One region of the Rhodococcus sp. NPDC078407 genome, then DNA from elsewhere that is predicted to be linked to it. Evidence: predicted binding sites of a transcription regulator. Region 1 holds the regulator's gene; the other holds the start of a gene.
What was found. The regulator LexA, encoded in region 1, represses DNA repair genes until DNA is damaged. The targets are predictions, from matches to a motif close to CGAACANNTGTTCG.
Positions count from the first base shown of each region.

Region 1 (7,667 bases):
AGTTGATGTTGCTTTATGTTGTTTTACGCCCGTGTGTGTTGACATGTCAAGGCTTTGGAGTAATCTCGGTCACAACACAGGCGAGAAAATGAGCGCGCCACAGCTCGCCGAACAGATGCGATGATCTTTTGTTCACGCAAGATCCGAGGAGGACCACATGACGGGATCGGTCAGCACCGCGTCGACCGGACACGCAGGCACGACAGTTGATGCCGCCGGGACCGGAGCGGCGCAGACGACGCTGCGCGGTACGCCCGTCGTACCCGGTGTCGGATACGGCCCTGTCATCCGCCCCGGTGCCCGCCCGTCCATTCCCGCCGATACCGGCGAGGTGGCCGAGGCGGACCGCGAATCCGAGAAGGCGGTGTTCGATGCCGCCGCGAATGCCGTCGCCACTCGACTGCGCGGTCGCGCAGAGCTGGCGACGGGAGCTGCGTCGGAGGTCCTCTCGGCCAATGCCGCGATGGCAACGGATCGCGGCTGGCTCGGTGCGGCGCGCTCCTCCATCGCCAAGGGCAGCTCTGCCGTCACCGCAACCGCAGCAGCCACCGAGAAGTTCGCGGCTATGTTCACCCAGCTCGGCGGACTGATGGCCGAGCGGGTGACCGACCTGCGTGATATCCGCGATCGCGTCATCGCCGAGATCCTCGGCGTTCCGGAGCCCGGTGTTCCGGTGCCGGAAGAACCGTCGGTGCTGTTCGCCGACGATCTCGCACCCGCCGATACCGCCGGCCTCGACCCCACCCTCATCGTCGGACTCGCTACCTCGCTCGGCGGCCCGACCAGCCACACGGCAATCATCGCCCGCCAGCTCGGTATCCCATGCATCGTCGCGGTGGCGGGGCTCGACGACATCGCCGCGGGCACGCACGCGTCCGTCGACGGAACCAGTGGCCGCATCGACCTCGAACCGGACGCCGAGTCCGCCCGCGCTGCAGTGATCTCCGCCCGCGACGAGCTCGACCGGGTATCGAAGTGGACGGGTCCGGGCACCACCGCCGACGGCCATGCGGTCGACATCCTCGCCAACGTGCAGGACGGGGCAGGTGCCCGCGCCGCGCGATCGAGTGCAGCCGACGGCGTCGGACTGTTCCGTACCGAACTGTGCTTCCTGGACCGCGATGTGGAACCGACCGTCGACGAGCAGGCCGAGATCTACGGCCAGGTGCTCGATGCCTTCGCAGGCATGAAGGTCGTCGTGCGCACTCTCGACGCAGGCTCGGACAAGCCGCTGCGGTTCGCCACCCATCCCGACGAGGCCAACCCGGCACTGGGAATTCGCGGTATTCGCATCGCCGAGGCGGATCGCGGCATTCTGTACCGCCAGCTCGACGGGATCGCAGCAGCCGCCAAGGCCACCGACTCCTCCCCGTGGGTGATGGCTCCGATGATCGCGACCGCGCTGGAGGCGAAGGACTTCGCCGCCGACGTCCGCGAGCGGGGCCTCACCCCCGGCGTGATGATCGAGATTCCCGCCGCGGCTCTGCTCGCCGAACACATCCTCGAGCACGTGGACTTCCTGTCCATCGGCACCAACGATCTGGCTCAGTACACGATGGCCGCGGACCGGATGTCTGCGCAGCTCGCCGGGCTGACCGACCCGTGGCAACCGGCGGTGTTGGCGCTCGTGGCTCACACCGCAGCGGCCGGTGTCAAAGTCGGCAAGCCCGTCGGTGTGTGTGGCGAGGCCGCTGCCGATCCGCTCCTGGCGTGCGTGTTGGTGGGGTTGGGCATCACGTCCCTGTCCGCTGCGTCGGCTGCCGTCGCACACGTGGGTTCCAAGTTGGCAACGGTCACCCTCGATCAGTGCAAGGCCGCAGCTGCTGCTGCCCTGAAAACCGACAGCACCGCCGCCGCCCGTGAGGCAGTGAGCGCGATCCTCGGCTGACGCAATAGTCTCTTGCCATCATGAGAAATCTGGGTTGGGCGCTGCACGGAAACGGACGAACCGTCGAGGCCGGAGCGGTGGTGGCACCGGACGAGCGGTTGACCTGGCCGCGCACCATCGGGATCGGCATGCAGCACGTCGTCGCGATGTTCGGCGCGACGCTGCTGGTCCCGACGATCACCGGCTTCCCGGTCTCGACAACGCTGCTGTTCTCGGGTATCGGAACGGTCCTGTTCCTCGTGATCACCAGGGGCCGGGTGCCGAGCTACCTCGGATCGTCCTTTGCATTCCTGGCACCTCTCGGTGCCACCCAGGCCGACGGCCCGGCTGCTCAGCTCGGTGCAGTTCTGTGCGTAGGTCTCGTTCTTGCCGCCATCGGTGTCGTCGTCAAGGTCGCAGGCCGACGCGTGTTGGACGCCGCGATGCCTCCTGTCGTGACCGGTGCCGTGGTGGTGCTCATCGGGCTCAACCTCGCTCCGGCCGCAACCACGTCGTTCGAGGCGCAACCTCTGATCGCCGCCGTCACGCTGGTCGCCATCCTGCTGGCCACAGCGGTCGGACCAGGGCTGGTCGGCCGGCTCGGAATTCTCGTCGGTGTCGTCGTGGGCTGGGTGTTCGCCGCTGTCACCGGTGGCATCGCGCAAGCCCGGCTCGACGCGCTGGACGCGGCGAGCTGGATCGGCCTGCCCGAGTTCCGCGGACCAACGTTCGAGCTCTCGGTGATTCTGGTGGCACTGCCGGTGGTGATCGTCCTCGTCGCCGAGAACGTGGGCCACGTCAAGGCCGTAGCGGCAATGACCGGCAAGAACCTCGACGACGTAGCCGGTGATGCACTGATCGCCGACGGCCTGGCCACCACGCTGGCCGGAGTCGGTGGTGGTTCGGGTACCACCACGTACGCCGAGAACATCGGCGTCATGGCGGCCACCCGCGTCTATTCGACGGCGGCGTATTGGGTCGCGGCCGTCACCGCGATCGTGCTGGCGTTCTCGCCCAAGTTCGGTGCCCTGATCTTCACCGTGCCCGACGGCGTCATCGGCGGCGCAACATTGGTTCTGTACGGGCTCATCGGACTGCTGGGCGTTCGCATCTGGACCGACGCGAAGGTCGACTTCACCGATCCGGTCAATCTCATGGTGGTCGCCGCGGCGCTCGTCGCGGGTATCGGTGACCTGACGCTGTCGGTCGGCTCGGTGGAACTCGGCGGTATCGCGTGGGGCTCGCTCGGAATCCTGATCGGCTACCCGATCGTCTCGGCGCTCGCCCGAGGCAGAACGGGCAGGCGGAGCTAGCGAGGGCGGTCACGGATCGCGCGCGTTTTGGTCATCGACCCCCGGTGCACTGCGAACGTACTGTTGAACGGTGACGTCAGTCGCACCGACGACCGCGCTGTGACACCCCTTTCTCGTGGTCGACGACGGTGCGCATCGAACAAGGAGATCTGCGTGGAACGCACACTTTTCGAGCCCGAGCACGAGCTGTTCCGGGAGTCGTACCGGAAGTTTCTCGAACAGCACGTAGCGCCCAATCACGCGAAGTGGGAAGAGCAGAACATCGTCGACCGCGGCGTCTGGGTCGAGGCCGGTAAGCAGGGCTTCCTCGGAACTGCTGCGCCGGAGGAGTTCGGCGGCGGCGGAGTCAAGGACTTCCGCTACAACGCCATCGTCACCGAGGAAACCACCCGCGGCGGCTACAGCGGCATCGGCTTCACACTGCACAACGACGTCGTCGCGCCGTACTTCATCGAGTTGGCCAACGACGAGCAGAAGCAGCGTTGGCTCCCCGGATTCTGCTCGGGTGAGCTGATCACCGCGATCGCCATGACCGAGCCGGGCACCGGCAGCGACCTGCAGGGCATCAAGACCAAGGCCGTCCGCGACGGCGACGACTGGGTGCTGAACGGGTCGAAGACGTTCATCACCAACGGAATCAACGCCGATCTCATCATCGTCGTGGCCTGCACCGACCCGGAAAAGGGTGCCCAGGGCTTCAGCCTGTTGGTCGTCGAGCGCGATATGCCCGGCTTCGAGCGTGGCCGCAATCTCGACAAGATCGGTATGAAGGCCCAGGACACAGCGGAACTGAGCTTCACGGACGTTCGAGTGCCCGCAGCCAACCTGCTCGGCGAAGAAGGCATGGGCTTCATCTACCTCATGCAGAACCTTCCCCAGGAGCGGCTGTCGATCGCCGTCGTCGCCGCGGCGGCCATGGAATCGGCACTGGACATGACCATCCAGTACTGCCGCGACCGCAAGGCGTTCGGTAAGTCGATCGGCAAGTTCCAGAACACCCGTTTCGTGTTGGCGGAGTTGGCAACCGAGACCACAGCCACCCGCATCATGGTGGACAAGTTCATCGAACTGCTCAACGACGACAAGTTGACCGTCCAGGAAGCCGCGATGGCGAAGTGGTGGACCACCGAGAATCAGGTCAAGTTGATCGACCGGTGCCTGCAGCTGCACGGCGGCTACGGCTACATGAAGGAATACCCGATCGCCAAGGCATACATGGACTCTCGCGTCCAGACCATCTACGGCGGCACCACCGAGATCATGAAGGAGATCATCGGTCGCGGATTGAATCTGTGATCCGCTGATCGTTCAGGACCGACGAGAAGGGCCGCAGCGTGTGTGCTGCGGCCCTTCTTCGTTGTGTCCGAACAGAGTTCAGAGCTTGCGCATCACGGTGACGACCTTGCCCAGGATTGCCGCGTTGTTGCCCGGAATCGGCTCGAACAATGGATTGTGCGGCATGAGCCACACCTCGCCCTTGGATCGCTTGAACGTCTTGACGGTGGCCTCGCCGTCGATCATGGCCGCCACGATATCGCCGTTGTCCGCCACGGACTGTTGCCGAACCACCACCCAGTCGCCGTCACAGATGGCCGCGTCGATCATCGACTCACCGACGACCTTCAGCAGGAACAGAGAACCCTGACCGACCAGCTCGCGGGGGAGTGGAAACACATCCTCGACGGCTTCCTCGGCAAGAATCGGTCCACCGGCGGCAATGCGACCCAGAACGGGAACGAACGTGGGCGTCGGCAACCGGTCCTGTTCCTCGGACGAACCGTCGACCGCGGCCGCGGCTTGATCTGCCTGCACCTCGTCGAGGCCCCGTACGTCGACCGCGCGGGGGCGGTTGGCGTCGCGCCGCAGAAATCCCTTCCGCTCCAGAGTCCGCAGCTGATGGGCCACCGACGACGTCGATGTCAGGCCGACGGCGTCGCCGATCTCGCGAATGCTGGGCGGGTAGCCACGCTCGGTCACCGATGCTCTGATGACCTCGAGCACTTTGCGCTGACGCTCCGTCAGGCCGGCGCTGATGTCGGTGCCGACCTCCATGGCCTTGGGCGTCGGCTCCGCGGCCGGTTTCCCTGCCGCGACCTTCGTGGTGGCGGTCGTCTTGGAACCCGTCGTCTTGGAACCCGTCGTCTTGGAACCCGTCGTCTTGGAACCCGTCGTCTCGGCACCCGTGGTCGACCTCGTCGAGGTCTGGTCCTTCATGCTGTCGGCCTCCTGCTGGTGTTCTGGATCCGGTCTGCGTGGTTCTGTCTGCGCGGACTGGAGTTGATGGTGTCGACTCGTGTGGCGTGTGGTTTCTGACACGAATCTAGCGTGTATCAGCTGTTGAATCAAACATCTGTTCGACTCGTGTCGCGTTTTCTACAGACTTTGTCGGAGGCTCGTGATAGAACTTCGAACAAGCGTCCATCGAACGCCTGATCGAACAATCGATCCAATGAGCGAAGACGAGGTTCCGATGACCATCACCACCGATCGTCCCACCACTGCAGGTGTCCGTACCCGGTCCACCGTCGTCGAGCGTCGCCGCCGTGCTCGTCCCGCGCTGCGGAGTTCCATCGAGATGCGCAGTTCCGTCGAGATGCGCAGTTCCGTCGAGATACGCGAGGCGCGGACGACTCCGTGCCTGCCGGTGCTGGAGCCGTCGTGGACCGACGTCACCGATCGCGAGGCGGCAGATCGCGAGTTCGACGAGACCTCGGCGCACTTCGCCGGTCAGTCCGTTCGGATGCGATCGATGGTGTTGTGGGTGCTGGCAGTCGTCGTCGTGGCCGCCGGCCTGATCGGTATCGCCAATCTCCGGGCCGTGTCACCGGATGCCGGCGCGCAGCCGGCCGGTGTGGTCGAGGTGCACGACGGAGCTGTGGTCGAGTATGCGCCTGTCGGATGACCACCGGTCCCACTGCGTGCGTCATGACTGAGTATCCTCGACTGACTGCCCCGACCGAGATGTTCGACGTCGGAGCATCGGCTACGACGGAGGCTCCTTCATGCATTGCCCGTTCTGCAGGCACCCCGACTCGCGCGTGGTCGATTCGCGCGAAATGGACGAGGGGCAGGCAATCCGCCGTCGTCGCTCCTGCCCGGAATGCGGTCGTCGCTTCACCACGGTCGAGGCCGCAGTGCTCGCTGTCGTGAAGCGCAGTGGCGTCACCGAACCGTTCAGCCGCGAGAAAGTGGTCAAAGGCGTACGCCGGGCCTGCCAGGGGAGAGATGTCGACAACGACGCACTCAATCTCCTGGCTCAGCAGGTGGAAGATGCCATTCGCGCCGCCGGTTCCGCCGAGATTCCCAGCAACGAGGTGGGCTTGGCCATTCTCGGCCCGCTTCGCGACCTGGACGAGGTCGCGTATCTGCGATTTGCGTCCGTGTACCGATCGTTCAGCTCGGCCGAGGATTTCGAGAAGGAAATTCACGAGCTGCGTAAGCACCGAGAGTCTGCCGACATCGACTGACGGCCCGGTTCGTCAGCGCGCTTGATCCGCGATCGCCTTCTCGATGCGTTTCTCCGAGACCGGGTACGCCGTCCGAATTCCTTGGGCGAACAGCCCTACCCGCAGTTCTTCGATCATCCAGAACAGTTCCTGCACACCGGCGCTGGACTTTCTGCTGTCCGGAAGCGAATCCAGTAGCCGTCCGTACGAGGCGTAGACGCGGTCGAGTACGTCCATCGCAGCCGCATCACGCCCTGCACTGCTCGGAAGCGTGGCCAGCCTCTTGGTTGCCGCAGCCAGATATCGGGGCAAGTCCGCGAGCCTGCGAGAGCCGAATTCGGTGATGAAGCCGCGAAAAACCAATCCTGCGAGCTGTTCGCGGACATCCTCGGCAGGCTCACCGGAGGCCGTCTGCAGTTGTCCCGATACGGCAAGAGCGCCCGTCAATACAGGGCGAACGAGGGCGAGCGCCGCGGCAGTGCGCTGCGGAACCTCGGCGTTGACCGATGCTCGTAGTCTCTCGAAGGCCTCCGGATCCCGAACCGGCCCACCGTGCGCGTCCATTGCCTCCTCGACCGCCAGAACTCGGCATTCCTCCAGGAGGGCATCGACTCCGCCGTACGGATTCTGCCCGAGGGCCAGGCGTTCCGCAGTCGGGAGACCGGCCAGCAGAGCTTTCGTACCTTTCGGTGCCGTCGACAACAGCAGAGTGCGGGTACCGGAGCGCATCGCTGCTCGCTGTTGGGCGGGTGTGCTCAGCACTCGTACCGCCACGCCCGGTCCTTCCGGTACGAGGGCCGGGTACCCGGTGACCTTCTGTCCGCCCACATCACGGGTGACGGTCGACTCCAGTCGGCCCAACGTGCCCGAGGTCCACGCGAGAGTGGGTGCGCGTTCCGCGTCGCCGACCGCACTCGCAACCTGACGACCGACTTCGCCGGACAGACGGGCGCGCAGCGCGGTCAGATCTTTGTCGCTCCCCAACACTTTTCCTGCCGGGTCGACGGCCGCGAACGTCATCTTCAGGTGGTCGGGCAGCGC
Region 1 covers NZ_JBITUQ010000032.1:26,418-34,084, forward strand. The annotation lists gene ACIGGF_RS23270 (phosphoenolpyruvate--protein phosphotransferase) at 158-1,888, shown strand; gene ACIGGF_RS23275 (uracil-xanthine permease family protein) at 1,909-3,180, shown strand; gene ACIGGF_RS23280 (acyl-CoA dehydrogenase family protein) at 3,334-4,476, shown strand; gene lexA (transcriptional repressor LexA) at 4,555-5,232, opposite strand; gene ACIGGF_RS23290 (hypothetical protein) at 5,630-6,082, shown strand; gene nrdR (transcriptional regulator NrdR) at 6,183-6,647, shown strand; gene hrpA (ATP-dependent RNA helicase HrpA) at 6,660-7,667, opposite strand, start outside.

Region 2 (7,667 bases), on a different contig from region 1:
ATACACCGCTGCTATCAGCACCGCGAAAACGGCGAGATAGCGGGCGGGACGCACCGGTCCGCTGGAAGGTGCCACGGTGTGTGTTTCTCCTCTGGACGGCGGAAAGTATCGGTTCCTGCAGGCGGTCGGTGGGCTCGCTGTGTCAGCGACGAGCGGTGCGATTGTGCACCACTTCGGTCACCGCAGACGAAACCGCTGCCGGATCGATGTGTCCGACAGCGGTTCGAGTCAACGGCCGTTCACTCTTTTTCGAGCCGCTTCGACGTCTGCTCGACGGTCTCGTCCGGACGGCTCGCGTCCGGACGGCTCGCGTCCGGCTTGCGCAGTGACGGAGCTGCGGTGTCGGTCGAGCCGAGGGCCGCGATGTCCGCGTCGGTGGCGGCGTCGAACTCGGTGTCCTCGAACTCGGAATCGTCGGGCAGCACCTCACGTACCACCGCGCGCGACCAGGTGGTGATGACGCCGTCGGCGATCTCCAGGTCGATCGTGTCGTCCTCGACCAGGACAACGCGGGCGTACAGGCCGGCCGTGGTGACGACCTCGTCGCCGATCTTCAGCGAGTCCTGCATTTCCGTGGTCTTGGCCAACACCTTCTTCTGTCGACGCGCGTTGAGAAACAGCGGTACCAGAAGGGCCACGATCAGCAGCGGGAACAGCAAATCCATCGGAAGGTCAGTCCTCGAAGTCGGGGTCGAAATACGTCATTGTCTCGTGCGAGAACGTCGCCGGTGCGGGCCTCGCAGCTACCCAGTGTGCCATTACCTGCAACCGGTCCGGTCCGTTCGTGTCCTGTTGTGCCCGATTCAGTCGAATAATCCCTGCGCAGCCTCTGAGGATCGGACCGAAATTCCGCCGACCGCGAGATCCGGCGGTGGTGTCAGACCGAGGTGTTGCCACGCGGTGGCCGTCGCAACGCGACCTCGCGGTGTGCGAGCGATCATGCCGGCGCGTACCAGGAACGGCTCGCACACCTCCTCGACCGTCGACGGTTCCTCGCCGACGGCGACGGCGAGGGTCGATACCCCCACCGGTCCGCCGCCGAAGCTGCGGATGAGTGCGCTGAGAACCGCTCGGTCGAGTCGATCGAGCCCGAGTTTGTCGACGTCGTACACCACCAGAGCGGCCTTCGCCGTCTCGCGGGTGACCGTGCCGTCACCCCGCACGTCCGCGTAGTCGCGCACTCGTCGGAGCAACCGGTTCGCGATGCGCGGGGTACCGCGCGAGCGCCCGGCGATCTCGGCGCAGCCGTCTCGGTCGATCGGTACCCCGAGGATTCCGGCCGACCGCATGAGGATGCGTTCGAGTTCGGCGGGCTCGTAGAAATCCATGTGCGCCACGAATCCGAAGCGGTCCCGCAGGGGCCCGGTCAGAGCGCCGGACCTGGTGGTGGCACCGACCAGGGTGAACGGGGCCACCTCGAGCGGAATGGACGTCGCCCCCGGCCCCTTACCGACGATGACGTCGACGCGAAAGTCCTCCATGGCCAGATACAGCATTTCCTCCGCAGGACGGGCGATGCGATGGATCTCGTCGATGAACAGCACATCTCCCTCCACCAGGTTGCTGAGCATCGCCGCCAGGTCACCTGCCCGCTCGAGCGCCGGACCGGATGTGAGCCGAAGCGAGGTGCCCAACTCGGCGGCAATGATCATCGCCATGCTGGTCTTGCCCAGCCCCGGTGGCCCGGACATCAGGATGTGATCGGGAGTGCCGCCGCGCATCTTGGCACCGGACAACACGAGTTGGAGTTGTTCCCGCACCCGAGGCTGGCCGATGAAATCGGTGAGGTTCTTCGGACGCAGACTCGTCTCGACATCCAGATCGTCGGACATCGCGTCCGCACCGACCTGGGATTCGGCGAATTGATCGTCCTCGGTCACGCCGACCTACCTCGACTTGCCGAGGTACGCCAGTGCCGACCGCAAGGCGGTCGACGTGGTGGCCTCGGGCTGCTGAGCCAGTACCGCGTCGGTCGCTTCTTCGGCCTGCTTGGTGGGGAAACCCAGCCCGATCAGCGCTTCGACGATCTGGTCTCGCATCGAATTGCCCGCACCGGACCCCGGCACGACCGGGCTTCCAGCGCGTCCGACCACCGCATCGACCTTGTCACGCAACTCGACGACCATTCTCTCCGCGCCGCGCTTACCGATACCGGGAACTCGGGTCAGTGCGCCGATATCGCTGTCCGCCAACGCAGTTCGCAGGGAGTCGGGCTCGTGTACGGCAAGAGTCGCCATCGCGATCCGCGGGCCGACACCGGTGACGGTGAGGAGCAACTCGAACAGCTCACGCGACTCCTTGTCGGGGAACCCGTAGAGCGTCTGCGAATCCTCACGCACGATCATCGTCGTCAAAAGTGTTGCTTCGCTCCCCCGGTGCAGCGTGGCCAGCGTCGCCGGAGTGGCGTTGACGCGGTACCCGACGCCCGCGGCCTCGAGCACGGCGTGATCGAGAGCGATATCGACCACCGAGCCTCTGATCGATGCGATCATCGTGTGCCCGCCTCCTTCTTGGCCATCTTCTCGATCCTGCGGGCGACGACGGCCCGAGCCTTGCGCTCCTCGGCCAGACGGGCGTCGTACTTGCGCTTCTGTTCGGCGGCCATGGCTTCCGCCTTGGCCATCCGCGCGATCATGGGAGCTCGCCAGCAGTGGCAGATGCCGAGTGCGAGCGCGTCGGCCGCGTCGGCGGGAGTCGGTGCCGTCTGCAGTCCGAGGATCCGCATGACCATCGCGGTGACCTGAGCTTTGTCGGCCGACCCGTTGCCGGTGACAGCGGCTTTCACCTCACTCGGCGTGTGGAAGCACACGTCGATGCCGCGCCGAGCCGCAGCCAGTGCGATCACACCACCGGCCTGCGCGGTACCCATGGCGGTGCGCACGTTGTGCTGGGCGAACACGCGCTCGATGGCCACCACCGAGGGCTTGTGGGTGTCGAGCCAATATTCGGCGGCCTCCGAAATTCGGAGCAACCGCTGCGCGAGATCCATGTCGGCAGGCGTCCGGACCACGTCCACGTCGAGGGCCACCACAGTGCGTCCGACACCGCCCTCGATCAAGCTGAGTCCACACCTGGTGAGACCGGGGTCGACACCCATCACCCGCACGCCACCACACCTTCCGCTTACGAACTGTTGTTCGATAGCGTAGCGGAGCGAGCCGTCGGATCAGGGATACGACACCCGGCCTGTTGCCTCGGCGAATCGAAGCAGTCAGTCCTCTTCGTCGAGCTCGGCAATGACTTCATCGGAGAGGTCGACGTTGGACCACACGTTCTGGACGTCGTCACTGTCTTCCAGGGCGTCGATGAGCTTGAACACCTTGCGTGCACCGTCCGCGTCGACCGGAACGTTGACCGATGCCTGGAAGCTCGCCTCGGCCGAGTCGTAGTCGATTCCGGCCTCCTGCAGGGCGGTGCGCACGGCGACCAGATCGGTCGGCTCGCTGACGACCTCGAACGTGTCGCCGTTGTCGTTGACTTCCTCGGCACCGGCTTCGAGAACGGCCATCAGAACGTCGTCCTCGCTCTGCCCGTTCTTCTCGAGAGTCACCACGCCCTTGCGCGAGAAGAGGTACGACACCGAACCCGGATCGGCCATGTTGCCGCCGTTGCGCGTCATCGCCACGCGTACTTCGCCTGCGGCGCGGTTGCGATTGTCGGTGAGACATTCGATGAGGATGGCGACACCGTTGGGTCCGTAGCCCTCGTACATGATGGTCTGCCAGTCGGCTCCACCGGTCTCTTCGCCAGCGCCGCGCTTACGGGCCCGCTCGATGTTGTCGATCGGAACCGACGTCTTCTTCGCCTTCTGGATAGCGTCGAAGAGAGTCGGATTGCCCGTGGGGTCACCGCCACCCGTGCGGGCCGCCACCTCGATGTTCTTGATGAGTTTGGCGAAAGACTTGCCGCGTCGGGCGTCGATCACCGCCTTCTTGTGCTTGGTGGTGGCCCATTTTGAGTGGCCGCTCATGCGATAGCGCCCCTTCCTGCTCGAAATCAGTCGTGTCGACTTTACTCGCCCGGTGCCGCGCTCGGGACCGACCTGCTCCGACGCGTCCTAGCGTCGGCGCACCATGTCGACGAAGAGCCGATGTACGCGATCGTCGCCGGTGACTTCGGGATGAAAGCTCGTCGCCAACACCGAGTTCTGCCTCACGGCCACCACACGACCGGCAGCCGGACCGTGCGGGACAGTGGCGAGCACCTCCACCTGCTCACCTACGCGCTCGACCCAGGGTGCCCGGATGAAGACCGCTCGTACCGGGCCGCCGTCGATGCCGGCGACGTCGAGATCGGTCTCGAAGGAGTCGACCTGACGCCCGAAAGCGTTGCGGCGCACGGTGATGTCGAGGGAGTTCAGATGCCGCGCGTCGGGCCTGGTATCGAGGATCTCCGAGGCCAGCACGATCATTCCCGCGCATGATCCGTAGGCGGGCATGCCCTCTGCCAAGCTGGCGCGCAACGGGTCGAAGAGCTCGAACACTCCCAGCAGATTGCTCATGGTCGTGGATTCGCCACCGGGGATGACGAGCCCGTCGATCTGCGCGAGCTCGGCCGGACGCCGCACTGTGACCCCGCGCGCACCGCTCGACTCGAGTGCGGCCAGATGCTCGCGGACATCTCCCTGCAAAGCGAGAACTCCGATGGTCGGAACGCTCACTTGCGCCCGAAGGGGTCGATGTTGGTCTTGCCGGGGTCACGCTCGAAACGCATGAGCCCTTCCTGGACCACCGCGGCAACCATGCGGCCGGAAGTGTCGAATATCCGTCCCTGAGTCAGCGCACGCCCGAAATCGGCCGACGGCGACGTCTGGTCGTAGAGCAACCATTCGTCCGCCCGGAAGGGCCGAAGAAACCACAGGGCGTGATCGAGGGAGGCGGTCTGCGTGACGGCATCCGGGTGCGGCACTTTGGCCGAACCCAGCAGCGTCATGTCGCTCATGTATGCCAAAGCGCAGACGTGGAAGACCTGATCGTCGGGCAGTCTGTCGCGGTAACGAAACCACACGCGTTGCTGCGCAGCGAAATTCGGATGCTTGACGGTCTGGTCGTCCGGAACGAGACGGATGTCCCATTCGGACCACTCCTTGTAGAACGAGTGGTCGTACTCGGCGAGTGTGGTGGGATCGGGCAGCCTGTCCGGTCCCAGGACCTCGGGCATCGTGTCCTGGTGCGAGATGCCGTCGTCCTCGCCGTGGAAGGACGCGGACATCGTGAAAATCGCTTTACCGTGCTGGATTCCGGTGACTCGGCGCGTACAGAACGATCGTCCGTCTCGGATCCGATCAACCATGAAGACGGCCGGCTCGTTGGGGTTGCCCGGCCGCAGAAAGTAGCCGTGGAGCGAGTGCACACGATATTCGGGAGCCACCGTCCGCACGGCCGCGACGAGCGCCTGGCCGGCGACCTGACCGCCGAACGTCCGGGGCAGACGACTCGGGAAGGTCCGTCCCCGATAGATGTCGTTCTCGATCCGTTCCAATTCGAGAATGTCCTCGATGCTGGCCATGGCCCACCTTTCTGAGGTGCTCAGGCTAACAATGGATCGACCGGGCAAGATGGTCGGTGTGGGTCAACCGGTGCCGATCTTTCCCGATCTCCTCGTGGAGTCGATCGTCGAATCCTGCCCTGCCGATACCCGCACGGTCGTCGTGGTCGACGGTGCCGACGCTGCGCGGCCGGTCGAGTTCGCCTCGCGCGCAGCGGAACACGCCCGCACACGTGGCCGTCCGGCAGCCGTGGTCGATCTGCACGATTACGTCCGACCGGCGTCGATCCGCTTCGAGTATTCACGCCACGACGAGTTGAGTTATCGCACACTGTGGTTCGACTACGACGCCGTGTCGAGGGAAGTCATCGCGCCACTGCGACTCGGTGGCCGAGGTCACTTCCTGCCCCGCCTGTGGGATGAGGCAACCGATCGATCCGCTCGCGCTCGCAGTGTCCCGGCCGCGCCGAACCAGATCGTGCTCATTGCCGGCCCCATGCTGATCGGGCGAGACCTGGACATCGATCTGTCGGTGCACCTTCGTCTGTCCGAGACCGCGCTACGACGCAGAACCGATCCAACGGACGAATGGACCTGCGACCCGCTGCTTGCCTACTACGACGGGCTCGACGACTCGGCCGGGCGGCCGGATTTTCTGGTCCGCTGGGACCATCCGGACCGCCCGGCCCTGGAACGCCGGGTCTAGATGCGAGTCACCAACCGCGCTCGGCGAGGCGGTGTCCGACCGGCAGGTCGTCGACGTTGATGCCGACCATTGCTTCGCCGAGACCACGCGAAACCTTTGCGAGCACATCGGGGTCGTCGAAGAAGGTGGTGGCCTTGACGATTGCCTCGGCGCGCTCCTTGGGGTTCCCGGACTTGAAGATTCCCGATCCGACGAAGACGCCCTCGGCGCCGAGCTGCATCATCATCGCGGCGTCTGCGGGAGTGGCGATGCCGCCCGCGGTGAACAGAGTAACGGGCAGCTTGCCTGCCCGGGCGACCTCGACGACGAGGTCGTACGGTGCCTGCAGTTCCTTCGCCGCCACGTACAGCTCGTCCTCGGGCAGAGAGGTCAGTCGACGAATCTCGTCGCGGATCTTGCGCATGTGGGTCGTCGCGTTCGAGACATCGCCGGTGCCCGCCTCACCCTTGGAGCGAATCATGGCCGCGCCCTCGGTGATTCGGCGCAAGGCCTCGCCCAGGTTGGTGGCACCGCAGACGAACGGGGCGGTGAAATTCCACTTGTCGATGTGATTGGCGTAGTCGGCCGGGGTGAGCACCTCGGACTCGTCGATGTAGTCCACGCCCAGGCTCTGCAGGATCTGCGCCTCGACGAAGTGTCCGATGCGGGCCTTGGCCATCACCGGGATGCTCACCGAAGCGATGATGCTGTCGATCATGTCGGGATCACTCATGCGCGACACACCGCCCTGAGCGCGAATGTCGGCGGGAACACGCTCGAGGGCCATGACGGCGACAGCTCCGGCGTCTTCGGCGATCTTGGCCTGATCGGCCGTGACCACGTCCATGATGACGCCGCCCTTGAGCATCTCGGCCATGCCACGCTTCACGCGGGCGGTGCCCGTTCCGTTCTCGCTCGACCTGCCTTCGGTGGATCCAGCCGTGTCAGATGCGTGTGGGGTACTCAAGCCAACTCCTGTGTTCTGGGCACCGTTCGTGGCGCTCCGGACTGATGTGCGCGGACTTCGCCGCCGGTCCCGTGATGGCGATTGCAGGCGGCGGCGCGACGTCGCGCCCAGAACAGTAGGCCTCGGCGCGCGCGAATCCCATAACCACTTGGCAATTGCTGGCCTGCTCGGAAGGGTCCAGATTGCTAGCGGATGGCGCGCACGTCAGGATCGCCGCGCCGAGCGAGGGCCACGTTGACCTCGTCCAGCAGTTCCGCCAGATCCTGCGGGTAGACGTTCTCGCCGAGCGCGCTCAGCGCACGGATGTCGGACTCGGTGCACCACTGGTGGCCGGTCACGGTGCGGCGCTCGAAGTCGGTGAAGCCGGCGCTGTGCGGCTCGAACTCCTGCGTTCGGATCGCGAAGAACAGTTCCTCGGAACGGATCAGAGTGCCGTTGAACGGGAAGGTCGCCACTCGACGCCACAGGGGTCCGCGCAGATCGGCTGCGGCAACGTTCAACCCGGTTTCTTCGTGGACTTCTCGGACA
Region 2 covers NZ_JBITUQ010000003.1:11,920-19,586, reverse strand. The annotation lists gene secD (protein translocase subunit SecD) at 1-75, opposite strand, end outside; gene yajC (preprotein translocase subunit YajC) at 240-665, opposite strand; gene ruvB (Holliday junction branch migration DNA helicase RuvB) at 804-1,832, opposite strand; gene ruvA (Holliday junction branch migration protein RuvA) at 1,887-2,492, opposite strand; gene ruvC (crossover junction endodeoxyribonuclease RuvC) at 2,489-3,106, opposite strand; gene ACIGGF_RS04425 (YebC/PmpR family DNA-binding transcriptional regulator) at 3,212-3,970, opposite strand; gene pdxT (pyridoxal 5'-phosphate synthase glutaminase subunit PdxT) at 4,058-4,660, opposite strand; gene ACIGGF_RS04415 (acyl-CoA thioesterase) at 4,657-5,508, opposite strand; gene ACIGGF_RS04410 (hypothetical protein) at 5,558-6,193, shown strand; gene pdxS (pyridoxal 5'-phosphate synthase lyase subunit PdxS) at 6,201-7,139, opposite strand; gene ACIGGF_RS04400 (NUDIX domain-containing protein) at 7,325-7,667, opposite strand, start outside.
Region 2: the regulator LexA is predicted to act here: its motif matches at 3,127-3,140, upstream of ruvC (crossover junction endodeoxyribonuclease RuvC).